Regions from separate parts of the Nocardia sp. NPDC050378 genome, predicted to be linked through region 2. Evidence: riboswitches for the same ligand, from Rfam matches in the RefSeq annotation. Region 2 holds a riboswitch; the other holds the start of a gene.
The links. A riboswitch is a leader RNA that binds a small molecule or an ion and turns the genes downstream of it on or off. The one in region 2 is predicted to bind cobalamin.
Positions count from the first base shown of each region.

Region 1: it holds a riboswitch for cobalamin, as region 2 does, so the genes downstream of both, AB0I35_RS26175 (iron ABC transporter permease) here and AB0I35_RS29555 (CbtB-domain containing protein) in region 2, are expected to answer to the same signal.

Region 1 is NZ_JBFAKI010000016.1:6,585-13,805, reverse strand. Features, by position in the region: gene AB0I35_RS26205 (TIGR03086 family metal-binding protein) at 1-238, shown strand, start outside; gene AB0I35_RS26200 (MFS transporter) at 269-1,444, opposite strand; gene AB0I35_RS26195 (LLM class flavin-dependent oxidoreductase) at 1,497-2,849, opposite strand; gene AB0I35_RS26190 (ABC transporter ATP-binding protein) at 2,843-3,610, opposite strand; gene AB0I35_RS26185 (ABC transporter permease) at 3,586-4,446, opposite strand; gene AB0I35_RS26180 (ABC transporter substrate-binding protein) at 4,446-5,537, opposite strand; cobalamin riboswitch at 5,620-5,743, shown strand; gene AB0I35_RS26175 (iron ABC transporter permease) at 5,776-6,807, shown strand; gene AB0I35_RS26170 (ABC transporter ATP-binding protein) at 6,804-7,221, shown strand, end outside.
Region 2 is NZ_JBFAKI010000022.1:10,185-17,405, forward strand. Features, by position in the region: gene AB0I35_RS29515 (DUF4240 domain-containing protein) at 1-113, opposite strand, end outside; gene AB0I35_RS29520 (helix-turn-helix domain-containing protein) at 151-747, opposite strand; gene AB0I35_RS29525 (NAD(P)H-dependent oxidoreductase) at 851-1,504, shown strand; gene AB0I35_RS29530 (multidrug efflux SMR transporter) at 1,501-1,821, shown strand; gene AB0I35_RS29535 (SRPBCC domain-containing protein) at 1,877-2,323, shown strand; gene AB0I35_RS29540 (OsmC family peroxiredoxin) at 2,376-2,813, shown strand; gene AB0I35_RS29545 (hypothetical protein) at 2,818-3,270, opposite strand; gene AB0I35_RS29550 (CbtA family protein) at 3,307-4,077, opposite strand; gene AB0I35_RS29555 (CbtB-domain containing protein) at 4,068-4,268, opposite strand; cobalamin riboswitch at 4,302-4,451, opposite strand; gene AB0I35_RS29560 (antibiotic biosynthesis monooxygenase) at 4,478-4,801, opposite strand; gene AB0I35_RS29565 (alpha/beta hydrolase) at 4,917-5,651, shown strand; gene AB0I35_RS29570 (A/G-specific adenine glycosylase) at 5,662-6,531, opposite strand; gene AB0I35_RS29575 (carbonic anhydrase) at 6,622-7,221, shown strand, end outside.

The DNA of each region.
Region 1 (7,221 bases), on a different contig from region 2:
GGTCGTCGGCGAGCTGATCGTGCACGGCTGGGACCTGTCCCGAGCGCTCGACACGCCGGTGTCGTGGGACGACGACCTTCTCGCGGACGTCTACGCCGAAACCGCCGCCACCGCCGAGCAAGGACGCGGCATGGGGATCTACGGGCCCGAAGTGCCGGTCTCCCCCGATGCCCCGCTCATCGACCGCATCCTCGGTGTCACCGGTCGCGATCCCGGGTGGCAGCCACCGGTTCGATAGCCGACCGCCGTGGGCCGCGGGGTTTCCTGGTCACCGGTCGGTGCGCGAAATCGGCCCGGGAAACCACCGATACATCGCGACCGACCCGAGCCCGAGGGTGACCGCGAGTAGCCCACCGGCGGCGGCCAGCCCGGCGAAGGCGCCGACCAGCCCGACCGCGACCGGCCCGGCGAACATCCCGGCGTCGTGGGTCACGCGCCACGCGCCGAGGAATTCGGCGCGCCGGTCCGGTGGGGCGGCGAACGCCCCGACGGTCATGATGAGACCGTTGCTCAGTCCGTTCGCCAAGCCGAGCAGCATGGTGGCCGCGCCCATGGTGAGCACGGAATCGGTGAAAGGCAGTGCCGCGTAACCGGCGGCGAAACAGATGCCGCAGGCGACGCCGGTGACGCGGCTGCCCGCCCGGTCCAGCCACACCCCGGCCGGGTAGGACATGAGCACGTCGATCGCACCCGCCAGCCCGAACAGCAGACTCGTCGTCGCGGCGTCGATACCGAGGTGCACGGCCCACAGCGGCAGCAGCGCCGACCGCGACGCGCGTGCCGCGCCGACCGCGACCGCCGCGAGGCCGAGAGTGCCCAACGCCCTGTGGTTTTCGGAAACCACGGTGTGCAGCGGCCGTGACGACGGCTCGTCCGGTGCGCCCGAGCGGATCGTCAGCATCGCCGCGGCCGCCACCACGGTGGTCACCAACTGCAACCACAGTGCCCCGATCGGACCGAATCCGTGCACCAGCGCCGCACCGAGGAACGGCCCACAGAAGAACCCCAACCGGTGCGCACCGGCCAGCGTCGACATGGCCCGTCCACGCTGTTCCGGTGCGACCACCGACACCAGATAGGTCTGCCTGGCCAGCCCCCACACCGCGCCCGCCGCACCGATGAGCAGCAAACCCACCGCCAGCACACCCAGATTCGGCGCGAGGATCGCCGCGACCACGCCGACCAGACCGAGCCCGCTGCCGACACCGATCGCGGCCCGCTCCCCGATCCGCGCGACGATTCGCCCGGCGGGCAGATCCGTGAGAACCATCCCGAGCCCGCTCAACGCGACGATCAACCCGGCCGCACCCGCCGATGCACCGAGGTCGAGCGCCCGCAGCGCGTACATCGGTGCGGCGGCACCGGTCCCGATGCCGTACAACACCATCGGCGCGAAGACCGGCAGCGCAAGCGTCCGCAGCCGAACAGGAGAATCGTCGAGCATCACCGCCCGGCAACCGATCCATCGCTGTCAGCCGGACAACAACTTCCGTCGTTCATCCGACACTCGCCGGTTCGGGCGCGAATCGGCTCGCGGGCCGGGCGAGCCCGAAGTGGTCGCGCAATGTCGTTCCCGAGTACTCGGTGCGGAACAGGCCGCGTTCCCGCAAGATCGGCACCACCGTCGAGGTGAACACCTCGAGTCCGCCGGGGTACCAGGGCGGCATCACATTGAATCCGTCTGCCGCGCCGTGGGTGAACCATTCCTCTATGGTGTCAGCGATCTGCTCGGGTGTTCCGGCGATGACCCGGTGCCCGCGCGCACCGGCCAGCCGGTGCAGCAATCCGCGCAGGGTCGGTCGTTCGCGCTCGACGATTCCGGCCACCACCTGCAGCCTGCTGCGCGCGTTGTCGGTGACATCGCCCGCCCCGGCGAAGACCTCCACCGGCACCACCTCGTCGAGCGCGTACCCGCGCAGCGACGTCCCGGTGATCGATTCCAGTTGCCTCAACCCGTATTCCGGCACGGTGAGCTCGTTGAACTCGCGCTCCAGACGCCGCGCGGCGGACTCGGTGTCGGCGATGAACGGGCTGATGCCCGGCAGGATCCGCACCGCCTCGGCGTCGCGCCCGTACTCGGCGGCCTTGGCCTTGATGTCGGCGTAGAAGGCCTGCGCATCCGAAAGGCGCTGGTGTGCCGTGAAAATCGCCTCGGCGTACCGGCCGGCGAACGCACGGCCCTCGTTGGACGCACCGGCCTGCACCAGCACGGGTCGCCCCTGTGGTGTCCGGGCCGAGTTGAAAGGCCCACGCACCCGCAGGTATTCACCGACGAAATCGATCGGATGGATCTTGTCCGCGTCCGCGTAGATGCCCGCCGCCCGGTCGAGCACGATCGCGTCGTCCTCCCAGCTGTCCCACAGCGCGACCACCGCGTCGACGAATTCACGCGCCCTGGCGTACCGCTCACGATGATCGGGATGCCGTTCGAGGCCGAAATTGGCGGCCGCCACATCGGTTCCGGTGGTGACGATGTTCCAGCCCGCCCGGCCGCCCGAGATGTGGTCGAGCGAGGAGAACAACCGTGCGAGGTTGTACGGCTCGTAGTACGTGGTCGACGCCGTGGCGATGAGCCCCAGATGTGTTGTGGCGGAGGCGATGGCCGTGAGCAGTGTGATCGGTTCGAGCCCTGGTGCGGCGTTGTGGCGCACATCGGTACGCAAGGCGGGCCCGTCGGCGAAGAACACCGCGTCCAGCTTCGCCGCCTCCGCGGTGCGCCCGATCTCCTGGTAGTAGGTCACGTCGTAGATGCGGTCCGGCCGGCTGTCGGGATGCCGCCACGCGGCCTCGTGATGACCGGACGGGTAGATGAAGGCGTTCAGACTCAATTGCCGTGGTGCGTTCACGATGCCTGCTTCACTGTCTCGAGGTCGGTGGTGTCCACGCCGAGTCCGGTCAGCAGCACCTCGCGCAGCCGGATGAACTCGGGGTGGGCGTGCCTGCGCGGTCGGGCGATATCGATGCGCTGATCGATGGCGATGCGGCCCTCGTCGAGGACCAGTACCCGGTCGGCCAGCAGCAGGGCCTCGTCCACGTCATGGGTCACCAGCAACACGGCGGGCTGATGCCGTGCGCACAGCGCCTGCAACAGCGAGTGCATGCGGATCCTGGTGAGGGCGTCGAGCGCGCCGAACGGTTCGTCGGCCAGCAACAGTTCCGGCTCACGCACCAGCGATCGGGCCAGCGCCACCCGCTGCTGTTCGCCACCGGAAAGCTCACGGGGCCAAGCCTTCTCGCGTCCACCGAGGCCTACCTCGGCCAGCGCTGCCCGGCCGCGCTCGGCGGCGTCGCGGCCGGTGAGTCCGAGCACCACATTGTCGAGTACCCGTGCCCAGGGCAGCAGCCGCGAATCCTGGAACACCACAGCGCGTCGGCCGGGAACGGTGAGCTCCCCGGAACCGGGCACCTGTGCGTCGAGTTCGGCCAGGGCGCGCAACAGCGTGCTCTTACCGGACCCGCTGCGCCCCAGCAGCGCGACGAACTCGCCACGACGGATCGCAATATCTATACCCCGCAATATGACACGCTGCCCGAAGCCACGGGTGAGACCCCTGGTCCGCACCACCGCGCGGTCGTCGCGCTCGATCAGTCGCCCAGCGTCTGTCGCCATGCCAGCACCTTTCGTTCCGTTGTCCGCACGGCGAGGTCGCCGAAGAGTCCGAGAAGTCCGTAGATCACCAGGCCGACCACGATCACGTCGATCTGTCCGTAGGTGCGCGCCTGCGTCATCAGGTATCCGATGCCGCTGGTCGCGTTCACCTGTTCGACGACCACCAGCGCCAGCCACGAAATCGTCACCGCGAGCCGCAGCCCGAGAAAGAAGCCGGGCAGCGACCCGGGCAGTGCGACGCGGCGCAGGAATCCCCACCGCGACAGCCCCACCGTCTCGGCCAGCTCCACGTACCGCGCGTCCACACCGCGCAGATACGCATGGGTGTTGAGGTAGATCGGGATCAGCACGCTGGTCGTGATGACGATCAGCTTCATCTCCTCACCGATCCCGAACCACACGATGAACAGCGGGATCAGCGCCAACGTCGGAATGGCGCGTTTGATCTGCACCGGGCCGTCGACCAGCGCCTCCCCGATTCGGCTCAACCCGGCGATCAGCGCCAGCACCACCCCGATCACCACACCGAGCACCAGCCCGATCACCGCCCGTTGCAGCGAGGTGAGCAGATTGGACTGCAGTCGCCCGTCCGCGATCAACTCCCCCGCCGTCCGCGCGACCGTCCACGGTGCGGGCAATGTCTCGGGATCGAGTGCACCCGTGGCCGATCCGACGACCCACGCGCCGACGAGTAACGCCGGACCGAGCGCGAAACCGAACGGAATGGGCTTGCCGGGGCCGAGCCTTCGCTTACCGCGTCCACGCGGAGCCAATTCGGGTTCGCCGGTCCGGTGTGCCCGTACGCGCCGCAACACACCGGCTTCGAGGGTCGCCATCAGCTCACCGCCCCGGCGAAGGCCGCGCCGCTCGCGGTGACGGCCTCGGTGACCGCCGCGTCGAAACGCAGGTCGAAACCGTCGGCGGCGGTGATCTTCCTCGGCAACTCACCGGCGGCATCGATCGCGTCGATCGTGCTCTGCTGACGCGCGACCAGCCGCTGGTCCAGGTGCGGGAACGTATAGGTGCCGAGCGACTCCACGATTCGCCGCGCGTCGTCGGGGCTCACCTTCTGGTTGCGCACGTAGTACGCCTCGGCCCATTCGGCACTGTGGGTGTTGGTCCAGTGCCATGCCCGCACGAACGCGCCGACCAGGGCCCGGGTCGCGGCCGCCTTCGCCGGATCCTGCACCACGGCACGTCGCGCGTACACATAGGCGAGCCCGCTGTAGATGCCGCTCGTCTCCGAATCCGGGATCAGCGACGTGCCGGGAGTGCGCAGCAACCTGGTCACATTCGGTTCGATCAGCGGCGCCACCTCGACCTGTCCGGTGCGCACCGCGTCGAGGAACTCCGCGAGCTGCAACCGGATCAATTGCACGTCACCGGTTTTCAGACCCGCCTTGCTCAGCGCCTTCAACACCGCCGCCTGCTGGGCGGTGCCCTCGGCGTAGGCGATCTTGCGCCCCTTCAACTCCGTGAGCTTCGTGATCGACAAGCCCGGGGCGACAGCGAGTTTCAGCGCCTGCGGATTGGTCTGGTACGAGCCGACGATCGGCACGTCCTGTCCCGCCGCGAGTGCGTGGATCGGCGGTACGTCACCGACCTGGCCCACATCGGCCGCGCCGGCCCGGAAGGCCTCCAGGATCGCGGGCCCGCCGACGAAATTCGCGAACTCGATCTTGAACGGCAGCTTGTCCAGCTCACCCGAGAGCCGGAGCGCGTGCTGTAACCGCTCCTGCTGGTCGGCGACCACGAGGGTGGTGCCCGGCGGAACATCGGTCGGCAGCGGTGCGTCGGGGGTGCCGAGTGGTTTGTCGTCGCCGCCCGCGCACCCGGTCAGGCCGAGAGTCGCAGCGGTGGCCACCGCGAGGAAGGCGGCGGTGACGCGGCCACGCAGGCCGTGCGCAGAGGTGTTCGGTCGGTACATACCCGGATTCAAGCAACCGGACAAACCGGCGAACACCCTTTGCCTTACCGTGAGCCGAACCCGGCGCTGTGCCGGCACCCGGTGCCACGCTACAGTCGGTGGGTCATCCCCGGTGGGTGCGGGAATCCGGTGCAATTCCGGGACGGTCGCGCCACTGTGATCGCCTCACGGCGAAAGTCAGACCTCCCTCGCCGGGCACCCTCTGAAAGGGCCGCGCCTTGCCTCTGGAGAAGCCGCGATGATCCGTGCACGGATCTCGCTCGCACTACCCGTGCTCGCGGTGTTGCTGCTGGTCGCCATGATCGCCGCCACCGGTTTCGGCGCGGAGACCGTTCCGGTGCGCGCGGTGCTCGACACTCTCGGCGCCCGGCTCACCGGAACTACCCCCACCGACCCCGGCATCGACACCATCGTCTGGCAGCTGCGCGTCCCGCGCACCATCCTCGCCGCCGTGGTCGGTGCCGGTCTCGCGGTGGCGGGCGCCGCGATGCAGACCCTGGTCCGCAACCCGCTCGCCGACCCCTACCTGCTCGGTGTCTCCTCCGGCGCGGCCGTCGGCGCGGCGGCCGTCATCACCTCCGGCCTGTTCGCGGGGGCGGGCATATGGGCGTTGTCCGGTGGTGCGTTGGCCGGCGCTTTCGGTGCGGCGACCCTCGTATTCCTCATCGCCCTGGCGCAGGGCGGACTCACCCCGTTGCGGCTGGTGCTCACCGGTACCGTGCTCGGCTCGGCCTTCGCCGCGTGCAGCAGCTACCTGGTGTTCCGCAGCACCGATCCCGCCGCCGCCGAATCGGTGCTGTTCTGGCTGCTCGGCAGCCTCGCGGGCGCGGACTGGTCGACCCTTGCCCTCCCGCTGATCGTCGTCGCGCTCTGTGCCACGATCCTGGTCGCGATCGCGGGTTGGCTCGACGCCCTCACCCTGGGCGCCGACACCGCCTCCTCCCTCGGCGTACCGGTGACCGGCCTGCGGATCGGGTTGTTCGTGCTGCTCGCGGTGCTCGTCGGTGTGCTGGTGGCGGTGTCGGGTGGGATCGGTTTCGTCGGCCTGGTCGTCCCGCATGCCGCGCGCATGATCGTCGGCCCACGACATCGTGATCTGCTGCCCGCCTGCGCGCTGTGCGGGGCACTGTTCCTGGTGGTCGCCGATGCCGCCACCCGGGTGCTGGTGCGCCCCACCGAGATTCCGGTCGGTGTCCTCACCGGCCTCATCGGCGCCCCCACCTTCCTGCTGCTGATGGGCAGGCGCCGCTACCGATTCGGCACCTCATGAACGACGAACATCCGCTGAGCCCGCAGACCCACCGACCCGACACGCATTCGCCCGACGAGCCGCAGGCATTCGGACCGAACCCGCGCTCCGGCGCCGAACCGCACACATCCAGACCGGAAACGCCTGCCACCGAGCCACTTCCCCTCGCAGCTGGCCGCATCCGTGTGCACGACCTCTCTTGCGCGATCGGTCGACGCATCGTTGTCGAAGGTGTCGACTTCTCGATCGAGCCGGGCGAAACCATCGGGATCGTCGGGCCCAACGGCAGCGGCAAGACCACCCTGCTGCGCACCTTGTCCGGCGTGCACAGGCCGCGTTCGGGCCGGGTACTCGTCGACGACGAGGTCCTGCACGAGCTGCGCCCCCGCCGCCGCGCCGCGACCGTCGCCCTGGTGGCGCAGGACGAGATCCCAC
Region 2 (7,221 bases):
GCGAGGAACTGGTCGAGCCGACCCTCGGTTCGTGGCGCGCCGCAGGCATCCCAGGCGGATTCGATCATGGCCCAGAACCGGTCGACTTCGGCGTCGGTAGGCAGTGTCCTCACCCGCGTGACGGTAGCCGTAGCCACCGACACATCGCGCTTACCCGCCCCCGAGCAGCCGGTGAGCGAGGACCGACAGACCCGCGGTGATCTGCTCCGGGGACAAGCCGCGTTCGCGTTGCTGAAGGTAGACCTCGGCCGCCACGGGGGCCAGGACGGTATCGATCAGCGAATCGGGCTGGGGGATACCGGCTTCGACGAGCAGGGCCCGGACGTGCAGTGCCCAGAACCCGTAGGCGCCGGTGGCGAAGCGGGCTCCGCCGGTTTCGGCGCCGAGTACCAGATGGGCGTGGGCGCTGAGCAATTCGATCATGGCGGCATAGAACGCGGCGAGCCGCTCGGCGGGGGGAGCGCCGGGGCCGAGTGGGGGTTCGCCGCGCAGGAGCTGTTCCTGGACGGCACGTTCGTGTTCGTCGAGCAGGGCGACGGCGATGGCATTGCGGTCGGGGTAGCGGCGGTAGAGGGTGCCCCGGCCGACGCCCGCGGCCTTGGCGATGTCGTCCATGGTGACGGTGCGCGGGTCGCGGGTGGCGAAGAGGTCGGCCGCCGCGGCGAGCACTTTGGCGCGGTTGCGGGCGGCGTCGGTGCGTTCGGGTGGTGGTGCCGTGCCGGTGAGCAGATCGGATCGAGGCTCCATGGGGTCGACTCTAACCGAGATCCAGAAATATGGACAAGGTGTCCACTTGTGTTCTAGCCTTGGGTCAAGCGGACACAACGTCCGGTTATCGAAAGGTTCGACCATGACGCACCTGCTGCACCTCGACGCCAGTGCCAGGACTACTTCCCTCAGCCGCAGGCTCGGCGCGGAATTCGCGCGGGCCTGGCGTGCGGCGGCCCCCGAGGGCGCCTACACCTACCGCGACCTCGCCACCGACCCCGCGCCGTTCATCGACGAGGGCTGGACCGAGCTGTGTGATGCCGTCCTCGCGGCGGGCAGCACCGACCTCGATCGTCTGCCCGATCTCGCCGTCACCCCCGCCGCCCGCGCCGCGTGGCGCACCGTCGAACCCCTGCTCGCGCAATTGCTGGCCGCCGACGTGATCCTCATCGGCACACCGATGTACAACTACTCGATCCCCGCCACGCTCAAGGCCTGGCTCGATCAGGTGACTTTTCCGCGGATGTCGCTGGGGCACAGGCGCTTCGTCGTCGTCTCCGCACGCGGCGGCGCCTACTCGCCCGGCGCGCCGAAGGCCGCCTTCGACTATCAGGAGCGCTATCTGCGCGACTTCTTCGCGGGCCATTACGCCGTCACCGATACCGTTTTCGTCAATGCCGAACTGGCCAACGCGGTCTCGGACCCCAACCTCGCCCACCTGCGTACCGAGCACGAGGCCTCACTCGACGCCGCGATCGCCGAAGTACGCGTGCTCGCAAAGGACTACGCGCGATGAACTGGGTCTTGCTCGGCGTGGCCGGCCTGGTCGAAATCGCCTGGTCGCAGACCATCAAACCCACCGAGAACTTCACCAGGTTCGGCCCGACCCTGCTGTGCATCGCGCTCGGCTCGCTGGCGGTCTACCTGCTCTCGCGCGCCATGCAGACCCTTCCGGTCGGGACGGCGTACGCGGTGTTCACCGGGATCGGCGCGCTCGGGGCGATCGGTCTCGGCGTGCTCGTGCACAAGGACCCGCTCAGCGCGGGCCGGGTCTTGGCCCTGACGCTGATTCTCGGTGGCATCGTGCTCGCGCGCGTCACCAACCCCGAGTGACGCTGTGGCACACCCGATGCGGGCTCGGTGGGCACTTGACCGGTAGGGTCGGCTGATGGACCAGCCAGTTCGCCCCCCGGACCTGTCCACTCGGCCCCACGAGCTCACCGTCGAGCGAGTCATGAAGGCCCAGCCGAGCCTGCTGTACGCGGCTTGGACCCAAGGCCTCGACCTGTGGCTGGCCGTCCCCGGATCGGTTCTGATGCGACCCGCCGTGAACGAGCCCCTCTATTTCGACACCGGCTCGGCCGAGAAACGCAACCCGCACTACGGCCGCATCCTCGCGCTCGAGCCGAACCGCCGGATCGAGTTCACCTGGGTCACCGCCGCGACCGAAGGGGTGGAGACCGTGGTCGCCGCCGAGTTCCTGAAACAGCCACGCGGCATCAGGTTGCGGTTGCGGCACTCCGGTTTCGCCACCGCCGCCATCCGCGACCTGCATCAGCAGGTGTGGCCGGAGAAGCTGGAACGCCTCGACGAAGTGACGAGTATCCCGGTCTGAGCTCACGTAGGTTCGGTGTCGAACACACACTCTGGCTAACGAAAGGAACGTGATGGCGACTCGTAGCGCACGCACACTCTGGGCAGGCGGGCTGCAGGACGGCTCCGGGCAGGTCGAGCTGGTCAGCTCCGGCGTCGGCAAGTACGACGTGACCTTCCCCCGCCGCGCGGCCGACAACGCCGAGGGCACCAGCCCCGAAGAGCTCATCGCGGCCGCGCATTCGTCGTGCTACTCGATGGCGCTCTCGGCCGAGATCGCCAACGTCGGCGGCACGCCGGAGAGCCTCGACGTCACCGCCGACGTGACCCTCGGCCCCGACCCCGCGGGCGGTTTCCGGATCAGCAAGATCAAGCTGACCGTGCGCGCCGTCGCCTCCGGGATCGACGCCGAGGGCTTCTACACCGCGGCGACCGCGGCCAAGAACGGCTGCCCGGTGAGCAAGGCGCTCGCCGGTGTCGCCGAGGTGGAACTGGACGCCGAACTCATCTGAACACTCACCGCTGGGTGAACCAGCGGTGCGCTGCCGGGGTGTACATCGCCGGAATCGCGATCACCACCGCGAGGATGTGCACCGCCCGGCAGGCGACGAGGACAGCCGAATCGGGCGCGAGCTCACCGAACAGGGCGCCGAAGTCGTCGGTGGACAGCAGTACCGCCAGCGGTTCGATGATGAGCGAGACCAGCCCGATCATCCCGATACCGACGGTGAGCAGGGCCCGCGACACCCGGCTGCCGTTGGCCATGTGCATCGCGACCCCGAGCACCACCAGGTAGATGGCCAGCCGGGGCAGCAGACCCGTTGCGGTGGCGCCGAATTCGGTCCCACCGCGTCCGGCGCGCAGCAGTCCCTCGGCGACCCCGGCGGCCAGCGCGGTGACCAGCCCGGCGAAGGCCACGCGCACCGCCCCCGGACGGGCGACGGAAACAGAGAAGGCAGTGTCGGTCATGATGCCGACACTGCCCTCTCGTGGTACTCACGAGGATCACCCGGAGGTAGCGACCTCGCGTGCTACCGGAGTGCTACGCGCGCTGGACCATTCGGTGAGCGCGGCGAACACCAGTCCCAAAGCCGCCCAGAGGGTGGCGGTTTCGGCCAGTGACGCCACCCGGAACTGCCACAGCAGCGTCGCCGGGAAGTCGTCGGACACCTCGTTCACGCCCGGCAGCAGCACGTAACCGACCGTGGTGACCAGCACGAACGCGGCTACCGCGGCAACGAGCCGGAACGAGTCGAGCTGCCCGGCCAGCGCGCGATAGGCCGCGACGGCCGCCGCGACCGCGAGCAGGCCGAGCACGACAACGGCCACCCACAGCCAGGTGCGCTGATCGATGGTTTCCGGGTCGCCGACCGCCGGTGGATTGGCCGGGTACTTGAAGAACGGCACCGCGACGATCGCCGCCCACGCGAAACCCGCTGTGGTCAGCGACAATCGGGGCCCGCTCAGCGCGGTAAAGCGGCGAGCCACGTGCACAACGGCGGCGAAGATCGCCCCGAACGCCATTCCGGCCAGGGCGAGCGCGAGAAACTGACCCGCCTGCTGCCCAGATCGGCTGACCAGCGGTTCTTCGTCGTGCGCCTGGTCCTCGACGGTCCCGTGCGAATGCCCGCCGGACCCGGCCTCCTCGATGGCGATGGCCGCCTCGATATGGGGTTCGCCGATGAAATAGCCCACTGTCGCGGCCAGCAGGCCGGCGATCAGACCGGCCAGCAGGCCACGTAACAGCAGGGTTTTGAAGGATCCGGTCAGTGGCACGGGACACCGAGCAGGTGACGTCCGTCGTGCATCAGCTCGTGCAGGAACATCCCGCTACGCGAGACGGCCCCCTGGTCGAAACCGACCAGGTACAGCGTGAGCAGTGCGAGAAGAACGACACCGGCCGTGACCAGCACGGTAGCCAGGGTGTCGAGGCCGGTAGACCGGCTGGGTGAATGCGCGATAGCCATTCGGGTCCTCCTCCGGGATGCGCGTCCCGCGATCGAAGCGATAGGCGAGGGTGCCGATGTCTGGCTGTCCGCACCGGAATCCGGCACGGAATACAGTGGCGCGACCGCTCCGGAATCTCACCGGATTACCGCGCACCCTCGCGTAATTTCCCTCGAACTGTGACAGCCGCTGCCAGCGCGCGTCAATACATCCAGGGGAAACGCCCGGATCAGGACTTCGCGGGCACGTCCAGCACGACCTCGAACTCGAGCAGCGACGCACCGGTCGACACCGGCTTGGGCCGCTCGCCGTCGGCACCGTGACCGGCGTGCGCCGTGCGGGCCGGGCCGTCACGCCACGCGGCGAACGACTCCTCCGAATCCCACTGCGTCACCACGAAGTACCGGTTGTCACCGGCTACCGGGCGCAGCAACTGGAAGCCGAGGAACCCGGGCGAGTTCTCCACCGCGTGAGCACGCGCGGCGAACCGCTTCTCCAGCTCCGGGCCCGCGCCCTCGGGAATCTCGATCGCATTGATCTTCACAACAGCCATGAGCTCAGTCTATGGCGGCCGGCGCCGCGGGCCGGGTGCTCCTTCGTCGCACCCCTCCGATCAGTCCGGCTCGAGGCGGCCGAAAACCGATGCTCGAGCTGGCACAATCGGCTGGGTGTTGTACGACGAAGGTGGGGTCGGGGTGCCGATTCTGCTGTTGCACGGGCTGATGGGGAGTGCGCGTACCTGGTCGGATCAGGTGCCGTGGTTGCGCGCGCTCGGACATGTGTACACCTTCGATGCCGCAGGTCACGGCCGCGTTCCGCCCGCGGAGCTCACTACCGAGGCGTTCGTCGCTGACCTCGCCGAGCACACGGCGGCGATCACCGAACCGATGATCGTGATCGGGCATTCGATGGGTGCGCTGCACGGGTGGGTGTTCGCGGCGGCCCACCCCGACCGGGTCCGCGCGATCGTCGTCGAGGACATCGCACCGGACTTCACCGGCCGCACCGCTGCGCACTGGGCCGAACTCATCCACTCCTGGCCGCAACCCTTCCCCGACGCCCGGGCCGTGCTCGACTATTTCGGGCCGGTGGCCGGGCGGTACTTCCTGCGGGCGTTCACCGACTCGGGCGGCTACCGGTTGCACGGCGAGGTCGACACCTTCCGCGCGATTTCCGAGGAATGGGGAACGCGCGACTTCTGGGACGAATGGAAATCGCTGCGCGTGCCCGCCTTGCTCATCGAGGGCGAGCACACCATCACCCCGGCGGGGCAGATGCGGACGATGGCCGAGGTGCATCCGGACGCGGAGTACGTGCGAGTCCTCGGGGCGGGGCACCTGATTCACGATGAGCGGCCCGAGGAATACCGCGCGCACGTCGAACGGTTTCTGGCACGGGTTTGAGTGCCGGGTCTCAGGCTCCCTCGCCGGCCAGGGCGAACAGGCCGTCCTCGGTCTGCTCGACGAGCCCGTCGACCAGCAGGGAATCCAAGGCGCGGGCGCGCTGACCCGGGTCGCGCGCCCAGGCCATGTCCAGCCGCACCCGCTCGACCGGACCCGACGCATCACGCAACACGTCGAGCAGCCTGCCGCGCGCCTGGCGATCGGTGCCCTCGTACTTCTGCACCTTGCGCACCACCTCGGCGGCCGGCCTGCCCGCGTCGACCCAGGCGCAGCGCGGCAGCGGGCAGTTGCCGCAGTCGGGGTTGCGAGCCGTGCAGACCAGCGCGCCCAGTTCCATCAGCGCCGCCGAGAACTTCGCCGCCCGCGGCACCGAGACGGGCAGCAGCGCCTCGGTTTCGGCGAGGTCGCGCGAGGACGGGTTACCGGGTTCACGGCCGTGTACCGCTCGCGCCACCACGCGGCGAACGTTGGTGTCCACCACCGGAACTCGCTGCCCGTACGCGAAACACGCCACCGCCCGCGCGGTGTATGCGCCGATACCCGGCAGGCCGAGCAGGACGTCGACATCGGCGGGAACCACGTCGCCGTGCTCGGCGGCCAGCACCCGCGCGCACTCGTGCAACCGCAGCGCCCGGCGCGGATAACCGAGCTTGCCCCACGCCCGCAGCACCTCGGCCTGTGACGACGCCGCCATCGCCGAGGGCACCGGCCAGCGCGCCACCCACTCCCGCCAGATCGGCTCCACCCGGACCACGGGTGTCTGCTGCAGCATGATCTCGCTCATCAGGATGTGCCAGGCGGTCGCCTCCGGCCGCCGCCACGGCAGGTCGCGCGCCCGCTCGGCGAACCAATCCAGCAGGACCTCGGCGTCGATACTCACTGTTTCCGTTCCATCTCTGCCAGGCCGACTTTGCCGAGGCGTAACAGCGCAGACTCGCTGGTAACCGATAGCGTGTGCACAATGGTCGGTATGCCTGGTTCTAATCCGATAAGTGCCTGGAAGTCGCTGCGCGAGGGCAACGAGCGTTTCGTCAACGACACTCTGCTGCATCCTAGCCAGGGGGCGGCCGACCGAGCCAAGCTCGTGGGCGGACAGAAACCACACGCGATCCTGTTCGGCTGCGGCGATTCACGCGTCGCCGCGGAACTGATCTTCGACCAGGGCCTCGGCGATATGTTCGTGGTGCGCACGGCGGGCCACGTCGTAGATGCCTCGGTGCTCGGTTCGATCGAATACGGCGTCGAGGTGCTCAATGTGCCGCTGATCGTGGTTCTCGGCCACGACAGCTGCGGCGCGGTGAAGGCCACGATCGACGCGCTCGACGGCGGCGCCGTCCCCGGCGGCTTCATCCGCAGCGTGGTCGAGAAGGTGACCCCCTCGATCCTGCTCGGCCGTCGCGAAGGGCTCACGACGGTCGACGACCTCGAGGCCCGGCACGTGGTGGAGACCAGCAAGTTGCTCATGGAGCGCTCGATGATCATCTCCCAGCGCGTCGCCACTGGTCAGTGCGCGATCGCGAGCGTCACCTACCAGTTGTCGGACGGGCGCGCGCACCTGCGCCGGGTGGTC